One region of the Hymenobacter sp. UYAg731 genome, then DNA from elsewhere that is predicted to be linked to it. Evidence: riboswitches for the same ligand, from Rfam matches in the RefSeq annotation. Region 1 holds a riboswitch; the other holds the start of a gene.
The links. A riboswitch is a leader RNA that binds a small molecule or an ion and turns the genes downstream of it on or off. The one in region 1 is predicted to bind S-adenosylmethionine.
Positions count from the first base shown of each region.

Region 1 (7,313 bases):
TCCGCGATTTTCTGCGGCCCGTGCTGGCGCTGCCCGGCCTGGTTGTGACGGCCGCTAAAGTCCCGGCCACCCTCGCGCCCGCCGCCCAGGCCTACCCTAACCCCGCCGCCGACGCCATCCGCATCCAACTGCCCGAAGCCTGGGCCGCCGCCGCCGAAGCCCAGCTGATTGATGCCGCCGGCCGGGTGGTCCGCACCATTCGCCCCACCAGCACCCGCGACCTGAGCGTACTGCGCGGGACGCTCAATGCCGGCATCTATTTGCTGAAAGTCCCCGGCCAGCCCCCGGTCCGCATCGAGTTCCGCTAACCGCCCGCAGCTAACCGAAGAACCCAAAGAGGCCCCGAAACAGCGCTGGCGTTTCGGGGCCTCTTTGGTTGTGTTGGGCTGTAATCAGGCCAAAGCCGCTGCTTCGGTGCGGGCCGGTACCGCTTCGGCCACCGTCCGCACCGCGCCCCGCCGGGCCACGAAGATGCCGGCGGTCCGCAGCTCCTTACGCCAGGCCCATAGCTGCCGGAGCGCCACCGGGCCGGTAGCGTAGGGGTGAAGGGCATCGGTTGCCAGGGCTTCGGCGGGCAGCTCCAGCCAGGTGAGCACCTCGCGCAGCACGCTTGCGTCGGCGTGGCTCACGTAGGCATCCAGCTCCAGGCCCTGGGTGAGCTGGGGTGCGGGCGCACCGGCGCGCCGGGCGTAGCCGTAGCGGTAGCCGCGCCGCAGGGCCAGCACGTCGGCCAGCACTGCCGAGCCGGTGGGGTGCCCGCCCGCCCCGCGCCCGCGCAGGAACTGCGGCCCGGCGTATTCGGCCGCAATCACCACGCCGTTGAACTCGTGCTCCACGGTGAACAGCGGCGACTCTGGCCCCACCAGCTGCGGCGTCACAAGGGCCGTCACGCGGCCATCGGCCAGGCGCTCCACGCTGGCCACTACCTTGATTTTCTGGCCCTGCGCCGCCGCGTAGGCAATATCCGCCGCGCCAATGCCCTCAATGCCCAGGTTCAGCACCTCATCCGCTTCCAGAAAAACCCCGTAGGCGTGGGCCGCCAGAATCACCGCCTTTGAGCGCGGGTCAAACGCGCCCATGTCCAGCGCTGGGTCGGTTTCAGCAAAGCCTTTGGCCTGCGCCTCGGCCAGGGCCGGGCCGTAGTCGGAGCCTTCCTCGCTCATGCGCGTGAGCACGTAGTTGGACGAGCCATTGAAGATGCCCTGCACCGCCCGCAGCGGCTCATGGCTGAAATAGCCGTCCAGCGTCCGCACCACCGGGATGCTGCCGCACACGGCCGCCTCATACAGCAGCGCGCCGCCGTGCTGCTGCTCCAGCTGCACCAACTCGGCGAGATGGCGGGCCAGCATGGCCTTGTTGGCCGTCACCACCCGCCGGCCCTGGCGCAACGCCGCGCTCACTAATCGGAACGCCTCATCGGCATCGTCGATGACTTCCACCAGCACGTCCAGCGTGGGGTCGTTCAGCAGCTCATCGGCGTGGTAGGTGAAGCGGTCGGCGGGCAGCGAACGGGGCTTGGTGGGGCTTTTCACGGCAATGCGCGTGATGGCCAGCCCCAGGCCGGGCTGCTGTTGCAGGATGTCGTAAAAGCCCTGCCCCACGCAGCCAAAACCAATCAGGCCGAGGCGCAGGAGTTGTTTATCAGAATCCATAGGATGGATGGTTTTCAAAGGTCAGAAAAGAAGTAGGGTACGACCCCGCACCCTACCCGTTAATGCACAAACGTGGGCGCGTAGAACAGCTCCAGGAAATGCGTGATGGCCGCCGTTTCCAGCAGGAACCCGTCGTGCCCGTAGCGCGAGTCCAGCTCGGCATACATCGCGCCGGGAATGTGGGCCGCCAGCTCCCGCTGCTCCGTGAGCGGAAACAGGACATCGGAGGTGATGCCCAGCACCAGCGTGCGCGCCCCAATGCGGGCCAGCGCCGCCGGCACCCCGCCCCGGTTGCGGCCCAGGTGGTGGGTGTCCATGCTCCGGCTCAGGGAAACATAGCTGTAGGCATCAAAGCGCGACACCAGTTTATCGCCCTGGTAGCGCTGGTAGGCGCTGGCACGGTGCTCGCGCAACAGCTCGTCGTCGGTAGGGTCGGTCTGGGTTTCGGCGTAGGCCGAGTAGCTGCGGTAGCTGAGCAGGGCCATGGCGCGGGCGGCGCGCAGGCCGTCGTCGCCCCCGCCGGGCTGGCCGGCGGCGTAGGTCGGGTCGGCCTCAATGGCCAGCCGCTGGGCCTCATTAAAGGCAATGCCCCAGGCTGAATGCCGGGCGTTGGTGGCAATGACGACCAAATGGTCGAACAAATCGGGCCGCTGCACGGCCCACTCCAGCGCCTGCTGCCCACCCATTGAGCCGCCAATCAGCGTGTTGATATCCGCCAAATCCAACTCTTCCCGCAGCGCCTCGTGCGCCGCCACCAGGTCGCGGATTGTCAGCAGCGGGAAGTGCTGGAAGCGCGCCTGGCCAGTGGCCGGGTCGGCATCGAGCGGCCCGGTGCTGCCGTAGCACGAGCCCAGCACGTTGGCGCACACGATAAACCACTCGGTGGGGTCGTAGTAGCAGCCCGGCCCTACCAGGCCCGGCCACCAGGCCAGTACGTCGGCGTTGGCCGTGAGGGCGTGGCACACCCACACCACATTGTCGCGGTCTTCGTTGAGCTGGCCCCAGGTCTGGTAGGCTACGTGCGCCCCGGTCAGGGTTTCGCCGCTTTCCAGGGTCAGGTCCGGCAGTTCAAATACTTGGGTTGGCATAATTCAATTAAGTAGCACAGCTTCAGAACCAGCGAACCGGCCCGACGCAATAGTTTCTCACTCCCATTTCTCCTCCCATCACGGAAGAGGCCCGGGCCGGCGCACCGATTCTAAAGCTGCGATAAAACTCGGCCGCCAGCGAGACTGGCACCGACCCGCCAAGGGTGGCCCGCTGGCGGCAATATTGTTAGTGGTTAACGGTTAGTGGTTAACGATTAATCCTCAGTGGTTTTTACCATGTCACTGACCACTAATCGTTAACCACTAAAAACTATACTTCCAGCGGCTGGGCGTGCTTCAGTGCGGGCTCGCCCACTTCCTCGCCCTCCGTCGGCAGGCTGGCCGTGTTGCCGATGGCATCAAACGCCGCCTGCAAGTCGGCCTTGATGTCGTCGAAATGCTCGATGCCCACCGACAGGCGCAGCGAGGTGGGCGTGACGCCGGCGGCCAGCTGCTCCTCCTCGCTCAGCTGCTGATGCGTGGTGGCCGAGGGCTGGATGATGAGCGTTTTGGCATCGCCCACGTTGGCCAGGTGGCTGATGAGCTTCAGGCTGTCGATGAATTGCGAGGCATTTTCCTTGGTGCCCTTGATGCGGAACGAAAGCACGCCGCCGTAGCCGCGCTTGAGGTACTTGCTGGCGATGGCGTGGTAGGGGCTGCTGGCCAAGCCGGGGTAGTTCACGCTTTCCACCTGCGGGTGCTGCTCCAGCCAGTTGGCTACTTTCAGGGCATTTTCCACGGTGCGGTCCACGCGCAGGCTCAGGGTTTCGAGGCCAATGAGCAGCTGCCAGGAGTTGAACGGGCTGATGGAAGGCCCAAAGTCGCGTAGCCCCTCCACCCGCGCCCGGATGATGAAGGCAATGTTGCCAAATGGCCCGCCCTTGCCAAATACGTCATTGAAAATCAAGCCGTGGTAGCCATCGCTCGGCTCGGTGAACTGCGGGAATTTGCCGTTGCCGAAATCGTAGGTGCCGCCATCCACAATCACGCCGCCCACGCTGGTGCCGTGCCCGCCAATCCACTTCGTGGCCGATTCCACCACGATGTGCGCGCCGTGCTCCAGCGGCCGGAACAAGTAGCCGCCCGCGCCAAAGGTATTGTCCACAATCAGCGGCAAGTCGTGCTTCTTCGCAACGGCCGCGATGGCCTCAAAATCCGGAATGCTGAAGCTGGGGTTGCCAATGGTTTCCAGGTAAATAGCCTTGGTCTTCTCGTCAATCAGCGGCTCAAACGAAGCCGGGTTATCACCGTCCGCAAAGCGCGCCTCGATGCCCAAGCGATTGAACGCCACCTTGAACTGGTTGTAGGTGCCGCCGTACAGGTAGGCCGTGCTCACGAAGTTGTCGCCGGCCTGCAGAATGTTGTTCAAAGCAATGAACTGGGCCGCCTGACCCGAGCCGGTGGCCAGTGCCGCCACGCCGCCCTCCAGCGCCGCCACGCGCTGCTCGAACACGTCGGTGGTGGGGTTCATCAGGCGGGTGTAGATGTTGCCGAACTCCTTCAGGGCAAACAGATTGGCCCCGTGCTCGGCGCTTTTGAATACGTAGCTGGTGGTCTGGAACAGCGGCACGGCGCGGGCCCCGGTGGTGGGGTCGGGCTGCTGGCCGGCGTGGAGCTGAAGGGTTTCGAAGTGTTGGGGCTGAACGGACATGATGTTGATATTTTAAGCGGTGAAGCGTTGATTATGAATGTTGAATTAGAGTTGAGCCAGCGCCTCCAGCAGCACGGCCGGGTCGGGCCGCTGCTTAAAGTTGGCTTCGGTGGCGGCCCAGGCAATGATGCCATCCCGGGCGATGACGAACGTGCCCGTCAGCGGCAGCTCGCCGCTATCGTCGCCGTTGAAAATGGCCAAGTCGATGCCCACGCCGTGCAGCGTGTGGTACACGGCATCGCCCACCTGGTAGGCCAGCCCGTACTGCCGGGCCACCGCGTTGCCGAGGTCGCTCAGCACTGGGAAGCGCAACTCCTTTTCCTCGGCCGTGAGGCTGGTGAGGTCCGGCGTTTGGGGCGAAACAGCCACCAGCGTGGCATTAAAGCCCTTGAAATCGGCCAGGGCCTGGTTGTAGGCCCGCAGTTGCACATTGCAGTAGGGGCACCAGTTGCCGCGATAAAACACCAGCACCACCGGGCCGCTGGCCAGCAGCGTCGTCAGCGAAACTGGCTGGCCCGCCGCGTCTGGCAGGGTGAAAGCGGGAGCCGTTTGGCCGGCCCGGAGGCTGCGTTGCGCCAAACCGGCCGCATGCACGGCCGCAATGCCGGCATCGATGGTTTGGCTGGCGGTGGCGGGCAGCAGGGTGGCCAAGTGTTGGGCCGTAGCGGCCAGTTCGGGTTGAATGGAAGCGGGAGTGGTGAGCGTGGACATGCGAAGTCGAGAAGAATATCTGGGTGAGGGAGAGAGACTTCTTCGGGGAGCATGGTCCGCCTGGGGCGGTAGTCCGGTGCAGCGCGGGCCGGCCAGTGGCCGCGTTCAGCGCATTCGATGCACCCGCGTGGCCCCAACGGGCCAGGTACAATGGCATTCCCACGAAGAAGAAAGAGGAGGTTGTTAGGCCGAAATCAGACTAGCAACAACACGCGCAACAACAGCACATTCGCATTCGCCCGTTGGGCAATGCCACAATCCGGCCGCCATCGGCCGAAACGAAGAAACCCGATGCCAGGGCGCGAAAAGCAGCCGGAGCATTCGGGAGAAAAAAAGCAGGATGTGAGGGATTTTCCATGGCACTCGAATCATCTGTCCCAGCGCGGCCGAAGCTGCGGGTGGGTAGGAATTGGCACCTTTCGTTTTGCGAAGGTTGCCAGTGGGTCACGGAGCCTAGTCTCTCGCCACTTCTGTATAAAACTTGAAAACTGCCCACCGTTAGCGGGGAGTACCTGTTTGGTATTGGCAAATGTACGGGAGAATTTTTGGGATGGGCAAGCGGGGGAGTGAAAATATTTTTGGTGGGGTGTTGGTGAACGTCTGGAACGTCATGCCGCGCGTAGCCGAGGCATCTCGCGTGCTACTGCTGAGTTTTTTTCCACGATTGGTTTACTCTCCCGAGCGAGATGCCCCGGTTACGCTCGGCATGACGTTCTGGGAGCATCGCCCTTATGACCCCACCAAACGCAAAAAAGCCACCCTGAAACAGAGTGGCTTTTCTCACCTTTTTTCTGCAAAAAAGTACCTAGAGACTAGGTATGGTCAACACCTGTCCCACTTCAATGTGGTCAGGGTTGTCGCCGATGAGCGCCTTATTGGCGTCGTATATCTGGTGCCACTTGGCGGCGTCGCCGTAGTGGTGTCTTGCTATTTTGGAGAGGGAATCACCGCTGACAACGGTATACGTGTTGCCGGTGGCTTCCGGTTTGGCATTGCCAAAAAAATCGGTGCCGCCAGCCGCCGGCTTAGCCGCGGGCTCTGCGGGCTTCTGGTCGCCTTTGTCGCTGATGAAATCGAAGAGTCCCATGGTATCAGTGAGGTTAAATGGAGAGATGAGTGCTGCCGAAAGCGCTTGTGAGCGGGCCGACCGGGTTGCTATACGGGCAAGCCCAAGCGGGGTTGCGCTCTAAACTCTTTTGCGTCTGCGTCGTAAGCCGACGAGTCCGCACCTCGCGTGTCACTTTCATTCTTTCACCATCACCCTTTTTGCCCATGAAACTCCAGTCCCTTTTTTCGCTCCGTTACTTCGCCAGTCTGCTGCTGCTTGTGTCGCTTTTTGCCGCTTCGTGCAGCAACGATAAAGGCAAAGTGGAGGGCGTGAACATGCTGTACGGCACCGATAGCAAGGTGTGGAAAACCGCCAAGGAAACCGATACCGCCGGCGACAAAGTAAAGCAAACTGACGCCCAAAAGCAGGAAGAACTGCGCATTTTCGCCAACGGTACTTACAACATGACCGGGGCCAGCGGGGCCGTTTCGGGCAAATACACGTTTGACCAAGCCGGCAAAACTGTCACCATGACCCCCGACGGTACCACTACCAGCAACACCTTCGCCGTGGAAACCCTCACTGACAAAAAGCTCACGCTGAAATCGGCCGACGGGGCCGCCCTGATGCTCGAAGCCGAGTAAACCATTCCGGAATCAACCAAACGAAAAGCCTCGAACCACGCCGGTTCGGGGCTTTTTTTGTGGCAGAATTCCCGCCAGCGCCATTCGTTTTTGCCTCAGTGCGCTACCTTTCTGCCAATTCCGACCGCGCTGTGCGGCTTTCCTCCTCCTTTTTTCTGTTGATGTTTACTCATCTGAAAGCGGCCACCGCGCTACTCGCGGTGGCCCTGTTCGCGCCGGCGGCCTATGCCCAGGCCCCTAATCCGCTGCCCACCCACGCAGTGCGTAGCATCAACCCGACGGATACCGATTTCCGGGATTTGGAATTCCTGAAAGCGGAAATCGGCCCGGCTCGGGTGGTGATGCTGGGCGAGCCCAGCCACGGCGAAGGCAACGTGTTCGAAGCCAAAATCCGGCTCCTGCGCTTTTTGCGCCAGCAAATGGGCTTCACCACGGTGGCGTTTGAGAGCGGGTTTTATGACTTGCACAAGGCCCAGCAGGCGCTGGAGGCTGGCCGCCCGGCGCAGGAGGCCATTGGCA
Region 1 covers NZ_JBSSEC010000010.1:13,552-20,864, forward strand. The annotation lists gene ACVWYF_RS21970 (T9SS type A sorting domain-containing protein) at 1-308, shown strand, start outside; gene ACVWYF_RS21975 (homoserine dehydrogenase) at 393-1,652, opposite strand; gene metX (homoserine O-acetyltransferase MetX) at 1,712-2,740, opposite strand; gene ACVWYF_RS21985 (O-acetylhomoserine aminocarboxypropyltransferase/cysteine synthase family protein) at 3,012-4,391, opposite strand; gene ACVWYF_RS21990 (peroxiredoxin-like family protein) at 4,437-5,102, opposite strand; SAM riboswitch class I at 5,468-5,583, opposite strand; gene ACVWYF_RS21995 (LysM peptidoglycan-binding domain-containing protein) at 5,908-6,189, opposite strand; gene ACVWYF_RS22000 (hypothetical protein) at 6,375-6,794, shown strand; gene ACVWYF_RS22005 (erythromycin esterase family protein) at 6,956-7,313, shown strand, end outside.

Region 2 (7,313 bases), on a different contig from region 1:
TCGCGCCCCGGCTCACGTCCACATCGTCGCGCAGGCGCAGCACTACTCCCTGCGGGGCACTGGCCGTGGCCACTTCCCGCTGGTTCACCTCAATGGCCTCAATCACCGTTTCCAGCCCCGAGGGCCAGATGCGGACCCGGTCGCCGGGCCGGTAGGTGCCGCTCTGAATCCGGCCAGCGTAGCCCCGGTAGTCGGGCAGCTCTTCGGTTTGGGGCCGAATCACATACTGCACCTGGAAGCGTGGCTCATTTGGGTTAACATCAATGGCAGCGGGCACGCTTTCCAGATGTTCCAGCAGGCTGGGGCCGTGGTACCAAGGCAGGAAATCGGAGCGGCGCACCACGTTGTCGCCATTGAGCGCGCTCAGCGGAATGGCAACCACGCTGGGTAGTTTCAGCTGCGCGGCAATAACCTGGTAATCGGCCACAATTTTCTGGAAAATCACTTCCTCGTGGCCCACCAAATCCATCTTGTTCACGGCCAGCACGAAGTGCTGAATGCCCAGCAGCGAGGCCAGTAGCGTATGCCGCCGAGTCTGCTCAATCACGCCCTGGCGCGCATCCACAAGCACAATGGCCAGGTCGGCATTGCTCGCGCCGGTTACCATGTTGCGGGTGTATTGGACGTGGCCCGGCGCGTCGGTAATGATGAACTTGCGGCGCGGCGTGGTGAAGTATTTATGCGCCACATCAATGGTGATGCCCTGCTCGCGCTCGGCCTTGAGGCCATCGGTGAGCAGCGCCAAATCGACGTCGCCGCCGGTGCTGGCACGGCGCTTTTCCAAGGTGGCCAGCACGTCGAGGGATACGGAGTCGCTGTCGTACAGCAAGCGGCCGATGAGCGTACTTTTACCATCGTCGACGCTGCCGCAAGTAATAAATCGGAGAAGGTCCATTTTTTGTAATGGGGTAATGATTGTTTTCAGAACGTCATGCTGAGCGTAGCCGAAGCATCTCGCGTGCAGCAGTTATTCCTTTATTTCGATTGATTTAGTGTTGCGGTAGAGATGCTTAGACTACGCTCAGCATGACGGCCAGCCGGGATTATTTGCCTAGAAATACCCGTTCCGCTTGCGGTCCTCCATCCCCGTTTCGGAGAGGTTGTCATCGAGCCGGGTCGCGCCGCGCTCGCTCACTTTGGCCAGCAGCAGGTCCTGAATAATGTCGTCGACGGAGGCAGCATCGCTTTCCACGGCGGCCGTGCAGGTCGAGTCGCCCACGGTGCGGAAGCGCACGCGGCGGTTCACGATTTCGTCGGTTTCGTCCAGGTTCAGGTGCTCGCTGAAGCCCAGGAACTGGCCGCTGGGCAGCACCACGCACTGGCGTTCGTGGGCGAAGTAAATCTCTGGCAGCTTGATGTTTTCGCGCTGGATGTAGTTCCACACGTCCAGTTCGGTCCAGTTCGAGATGGGGAACACACGCACGTTTTCGCCCTTCTGGATGCGGCCGTTGTAAATGTTCCACAGCTCCGGGCGCTGGCGCTTGGGGTCCCACTGGCCAAAGTCGTCGCGAACCGAGAAGATGCGCTCCTTGGCCCGGGCCTTTTCCTCGTCGCGCCGCGCCCCGCCAATGCAGGCATCGAACTCAAATTCCTCAATCACATCGAGCAAGGTGTAGGTTTGCAGGGGGTTGCGGCTGGGGTACTTGCCGCCCGGCTCGTGCAGGCCGCGCTCCCGGATGGTGTCCTCCACCCGGCGCACAATCAGCTTTTCGCCCAAAGTAGCGGCCAGCTCGTCGCGGTAATTGATGATTTCCTCGAAGTTGTGGCCGGTATCGATATGCACCAGCGGAAACGGAAACCGGCCCGGCCGAAAGGCCTTTTCGGCCAGTCGCGTGAGGGCAATCGAGTCTTTGCCGCCCGAGAACAGCAGCGCGGGCCGCTCGAACTGACCGGCCACTTCGCGCAGAATGTGAATGGCTTCGGCCTCTAAACGGTCGAGGTAATCGAGATAAACAGGGTTTGATAATGACATAGGAAGCCGAGGCCCGAAAAATCGGGCGAAATTGAAAAACCGGAAGAAGGAGGGTGGGATAAGGCCCGCGAGGGGTGCCTTTGGGGAAGAAAGTAGCGCCAGCGGCCCGGCCGCTAGCGCAGGAATTCGGGCCTAGCCCGGCATTCGCTCCACCACCGGGTCGAGGCCCTGGTGGGCGGCGGTGGCGTGCAGGCCGCACTCCTTGGCGACGGCATCTTCCCACCACCAGCGGCCGGCGCGGAAGTCCTCGCCCGGCGCAATGGCCCGGGTGCAGGGCGCGCAGCCAATGCTCACGAAGCCTTTGTTGTGCAGCGGGTTAACCGGGATGCCGTGGGCCTGCGCGAAGGCTTCGCACTCGGTCCAGGTCCAGTCGAAGAGCGGGTGTACTTTGATGAGCCCGTGGCCGGCGTCCCACTCGGCGGGGTGCATGGTCTGGCGGTTCGCCGACTGCTCGGCGCGGATGCCCGTCACCCATACCTGCTGGCCGGCCAGAGCGCGGCTCAGCGGCTCCACCTTACGGATATTGCAGCACTCCTTCCGGTTCGCAATGCTCTCGTAAAAGCTGTTGGGGCCTTTTTGAGCGACCAATTCTTCGAGCGCGGCAGTTTGCGGCGCGAAGACTTCGATGGTCTTGCCGTAGCGCAGCAGGGTCTTGTTCCAGGTCGAGTAAGTCTCCTGGAAATTGCGGCCCGTATCGAGGGTGAAAACCCGGATGGGTAGGTCGTTTTCGAAGATGAAGTGGGTGATAATCTGGTCTTCCAGGCCGAAGGAGGTGGAAAACGAGACGCGGCCGGCGAAGTGGTCGGCCAGCAGGGCCAGGGTTTCCGGCACCGAGCACTCGGGCAGGTAGCGACGCAGGTCAGCGACCTGGCTCTCAAGGGGTAATGCCATGATGGAACGGGGAGTTTTTCTCCGTAGAAAAAACCAAAATGAGCCGCGAAGGCTGTAAAAACCCGCTACGCGTCGCGCAGTGCATCAATCACCACAAAAGGGATAGCGGGGTGGCCGCCGCAGCAGCCGCCGGAAGAAAAGCCCTAGCTCAACAACCAGCAATCGCCCCCAGCATAACGGCCAGGGGACAGCCCATGCAACAGCACATTCGGCGCGGGGCGGCGAAGGGGACGGGTTGCGGGCGGTGGTTGCGGAATGTGCTCACGGCAGTTTTTTATATTTCAGGACTTGGCACCGTTCCAACGGGTGGGGGTTGCCGGCGTTTCGTCGAGCCTGTCTCTCCGCGCCTCTGTATAAAAATGGGTAGCGCCCCAAACGAGGGTTGCTGGGACAAATGTAAAGGACGAAAATGCGAAATGCCAAAATTTTGTTTCGCGCAGATTGAAACTGCTCACTTCGCCAAAGGTTTGGCGGCCGTGCTTTCGCCGCGTAATTTGCCGTGCAACCCCTGAACCCTGCGCTTGGTCTATGGGTTGCTTAAGCACTTCTAATACCTCGTTTTCTGCATGGAAGCCCTAGCCCACTCCGCCTACGTCGACATCAACGCCCCGTTGGTGGAGCGCTGCCGCCTCAACGACCGCCAGGCCCAGGCCGAGATTTACCGGCGCTACTCCAAGGCCATGTTCAACGCAGCTCTGCGCATCACCGGCGACTATGCCGAGGCTGAAGATGTGCTCCAGGAATCATTCCTGAGCGCTTTTCGGGAGCTGAGCGGCTACAAGGGCGACTCGTCGTTCGGGGCTTGGCTGAAGCGGATTGTGGTGAACAAAAGTATCAACTGCCTGCGACAGCGGCGGCTGGCGCTGGTGCCGCTGGGCGAGCAGCACCACGACGAGCCCGCCGAAGCCGCCGCCCACTCGCCCGAAGACGAAGCCGACATGCACTACCGTGCCGACGTGCTGCGCCGCTGCATTCAGGAGCTGCCCGACGGCTACCGCGTGGTGCTCAGCCTGTACTTATTGGAAGGCTACGACCACCTCGAAATCGCCGGCATCCTGGGTATTTCCGAATCTACTTCCAAATCGCAGTACAGCCGGGCGCGGGTTCGGCTGCGCGAATTAGCCGCCCAGCGTGGCCTTAGCTAAGTTTTTTTATCTGTTATCACTAGTCATTTAACCCCTCAACTACCCTTCATCCTTTTTCGCCCGGCCGCGGTTTTCGTATAGCCCCGTGGCCCGCCCTGAACCTGGACGAACCGTGCGTCTGCTACTCATTCATGGATACCAAGAAAAATAATTCCCTTGAAACCTTCGTCGAGCGGCACCGTGCCGATTTCGACACCCACGAGCCGCGCCCCGACCTTTGGGCCGCGTTGGAGGAACAGCTCAATGCCGCCGCGCCCCAAACGCCGGCCATGCGCCTGGCCGAAGTTTCGGAAATGCCTTTTGCTGCGCCGGTGGCTGCAGTTGCGCCGGTGGCCCAGCCCGCAACTCGCGCCAGCTGGTTTCAGCGCTACGGCGTAGCGGCAGCTTTGGCCCTGCTCGTGTTCGCCGCCGGGGCCAGCGAAGCCTGGAAAGCCAACCGCGCCGCGCCCGAAACGGCCGTGGCGGTTGCGCCCGCCGCCACGCTCAGCAGCCCCGCCACCGACACCGACGCGGCCTTGTACCAGGGTGGCAACCCGCTGTCCCTCACCGCCGCTGAGCACACCACCGGGGCCGACAGCCAGCTGGTGCGCGCCGTGCGCGGCATGGAAGCCTACTACACCAACCAACTGGCCCGCCGCCAAACCGAACTGAGCCAGCTCAGCGGCCCCGGCATGGCCGCCATGAACGCCGACTGGCAGCACGAGTTGGTGTCGCTCGATTCCAGCTACCGCGAACTGAAACAGCAGCTGCTGCACCACCCGCAGCCCGACGCCGTGCTCACGGCCATGAACCGCAACCTGCAAATCCGCCTCGACATTCTGGACCGCCAGCTGAACCTGGGCAACACGGCCCAGGCGGCCCCCAACAACAGTTCTTACGTGCTGGCCGATAGCCGGCGCCAGGCCGAATGAACCAGCCCCTGGTTTTCCGGGTAAGCCGGGTGTTGGCGCTGTGCGGCGGGCTGCTGGGCCTGTTGAGCCCGCGTAGTGCGCAGGCGCAGGACCGCCCGAACCGCTGGGTTATCGTGGGCCACGGCGTGGCCATCAACATTATCACCCCCGAAGCCCGCCGGGCCGAAGCCGCCCTGTTTGGCCTGGAGCCGGAACCTGAGCAGCAGCCCCAGCCCCAACCCCAGCAGAACCCGTTGGTGGACCAAACCGACGGCCAGGGCAGCGCCAGCCTGCAAGTGGAGCAGCGCCGCCACCTGCTGCGCAGCTACGCGGTGGCGAAAAATGGGCGCCCGTTTTCGCTCGATACGCGCTACGGCCGGGTGCAAATCAATACTTGGAATAAGAAGGAAATCAAGGTGGATGCCGAATTGGTGGCACGCTCGGAAAGTGACGCTGGTGCCCGCCAGATTCTTGACGCATTGGGCGTGCAGTGGCTCGACTACGACGCCAAAACCGGGGGCGTGGCCGTGAGCACGCAGTTTGGCCCCGCATTGCGCGGCCGGGCCGGCGGCTGCCGCTACGAGGTGAACTACACCGTGTGGCTGCCCCGCACCACGGCCCTGAAAATCTACAACAGCTTTGGCGAAGTGACCCTGGCTGGCGATGTGAGCGGCCCCACCGAGCTGGCCGTGGAATACGGCACCCTGCGCACCGCCCGCCTCGAAGGCCCGCGCAACCTCATCCGCATCGGCAACGGCGACTGCCGCATTGCCTTCGCCGGCCGCGCCAGCATCGACGCCAGCTACGCCCAGCTGCGCCTCGACACGGGCACGACGGTGGACCTACGCAACAACTATTCCGACGTGGACATTGGTACCGTGCAGGACCTGACCGTGCATAGCAAGTACGGCGACGTGGCCCTGGGCACGGTGCGCAACCTGCGCGGCTCATCAGGCTACTCGCGCTTCACCATCGACAAACTGGACGAAGCCCTCGACATGGCCCTGCGCTACTGCCCCGATTTTGTGGTGCGCGACATGGGGGCCAATTTCCGCCAGGTGAACCTCGACGGCGGTTTTAGTACCATCCGGCTGGGCTTTGCCGAGGCCCCGGCCTTCCGCTTCGACGTAAGTACCGAGCAAGGCCAGCTACTGGTCGATAAAAACCTGGTGCGGGTGCTCTCGCAGGAAAACGGCCCGCAAACCAGCGACGTGCTGGGTACTTTCGGGGCCGCCGCCCCGGCGCGGGGAGCCGGCAACGTGAACATCAAAGTGCGCTACGGTACGGTGCGGTTCAGCAAGTAGTATGTATCGTGGACTCTGCGAGTCCGCGTGTAAGCCGTTCCAACGCGCGGACTCGCAGAGTTCACGATACAGTATCTTGGTCGCGTGCTTCGATTCATGCTCCTCTCCCTGCTGGCCACTTCCGCGCTGGCCCAAACCCCGGCCCCCGTGCCCGCCGCCCAACACTCCGCCCTGAAAACCTACGCTCTGCGCCTGCGCCCCGGCGACGACCTGCGCCAGCAGCTCACGGCCTTCGCGCAGCAAAACCACCTCCTGGCCGGCACCATGATTACCTGCGTGGGCAGCCTCACAGTGGCCACGCTACGGCTGGCCAATCAGGAAGGACCCACGGTTTACAAAGGGCATTTCGAGATTGTATCGCTGGTCGGGACGCTTTCCACCAACGACTCGCACCTGCATCTGGCCGTTTCGGACAGTACGGGCCGCACCATCGGCGGGCACTTGCTGGATGGCTGCCGGGTGTACACCACGGCTGAAATCGTGCTGGGCGAGCTGCCGCAGCTGGAGTTCCGGCGCGAGAAGGACGACACCTTTGGCTATCAGGAACTGGTGGTGCGTCCGGCTCCCGGCCCCGCACCGAGCGCGGCCGATGAAAAGAGTAAAGCGCGCAAGCAATAGAAGAGCCGGCTGAGTGGGCCGGCTGCCGGCTTTTCGCCGGCCGCGCGCTCAAACGTACCTTCGCCTTATGACCACTGCCACCGATACCCCGCAAGCTGCCGCCTTCCGCCGCCAGGTCCTGAACCCGCTGAAGTTGCGGCTCTTCATGATGCGCAAGCTGCCCATGGCGTGGCTGGCGGGCCTGCGCCTCACGCAGCTCACGCCGGAGGCGGCCACGGTCACCATTCGCTACAAATTCCTTACCCAGAACCCGTTTCGGAGCCTGTATTTCGCCTGCCTGGCTATGGCCGGGGAATTCGCCAGCGGCATTCAGGGCATGATGCAGGTGCAGGCAGGCGGGCCGGTTTCGATGCTGGTGACGAGCATTCAGGGTGACTTCACGAAGAAAGCCGTGGGCCTCATCGCCTTCACCTGCCCCGATGGCCCGCTCATCGCCCAAGCCGTGGCCGAGAGCCGCGCCACCGGCGAAGGCCGCACCGTGGTCTGCACCAGC
Region 2 covers NZ_JBSSEC010000003.1:698,606-705,918, reverse strand. The annotation lists gene ACVWYF_RS11145 (sulfate adenylyltransferase subunit 1) at 1-895, opposite strand, end outside; gene cysD (sulfate adenylyltransferase subunit CysD) at 1,052-1,972, opposite strand; gene ACVWYF_RS11135 (phosphoadenylyl-sulfate reductase) at 2,105-2,863, opposite strand; SAM riboswitch class I at 3,135-3,223, opposite strand; gene ACVWYF_RS11130 (RNA polymerase sigma factor) at 3,430-4,008, shown strand; gene ACVWYF_RS11125 (hypothetical protein) at 4,140-4,919, shown strand; gene ACVWYF_RS11120 (hypothetical protein) at 4,916-6,202, shown strand; gene ACVWYF_RS11115 (PPC domain-containing DNA-binding protein) at 6,299-6,820, shown strand; gene ACVWYF_RS11110 (PaaI family thioesterase) at 6,888-7,313, shown strand, end outside.
Region 2: another riboswitch for S-adenosylmethionine. It lies ahead of ACVWYF_RS11135 (phosphoadenylyl-sulfate reductase); the one in region 1 lies ahead of ACVWYF_RS21990 (peroxiredoxin-like family protein).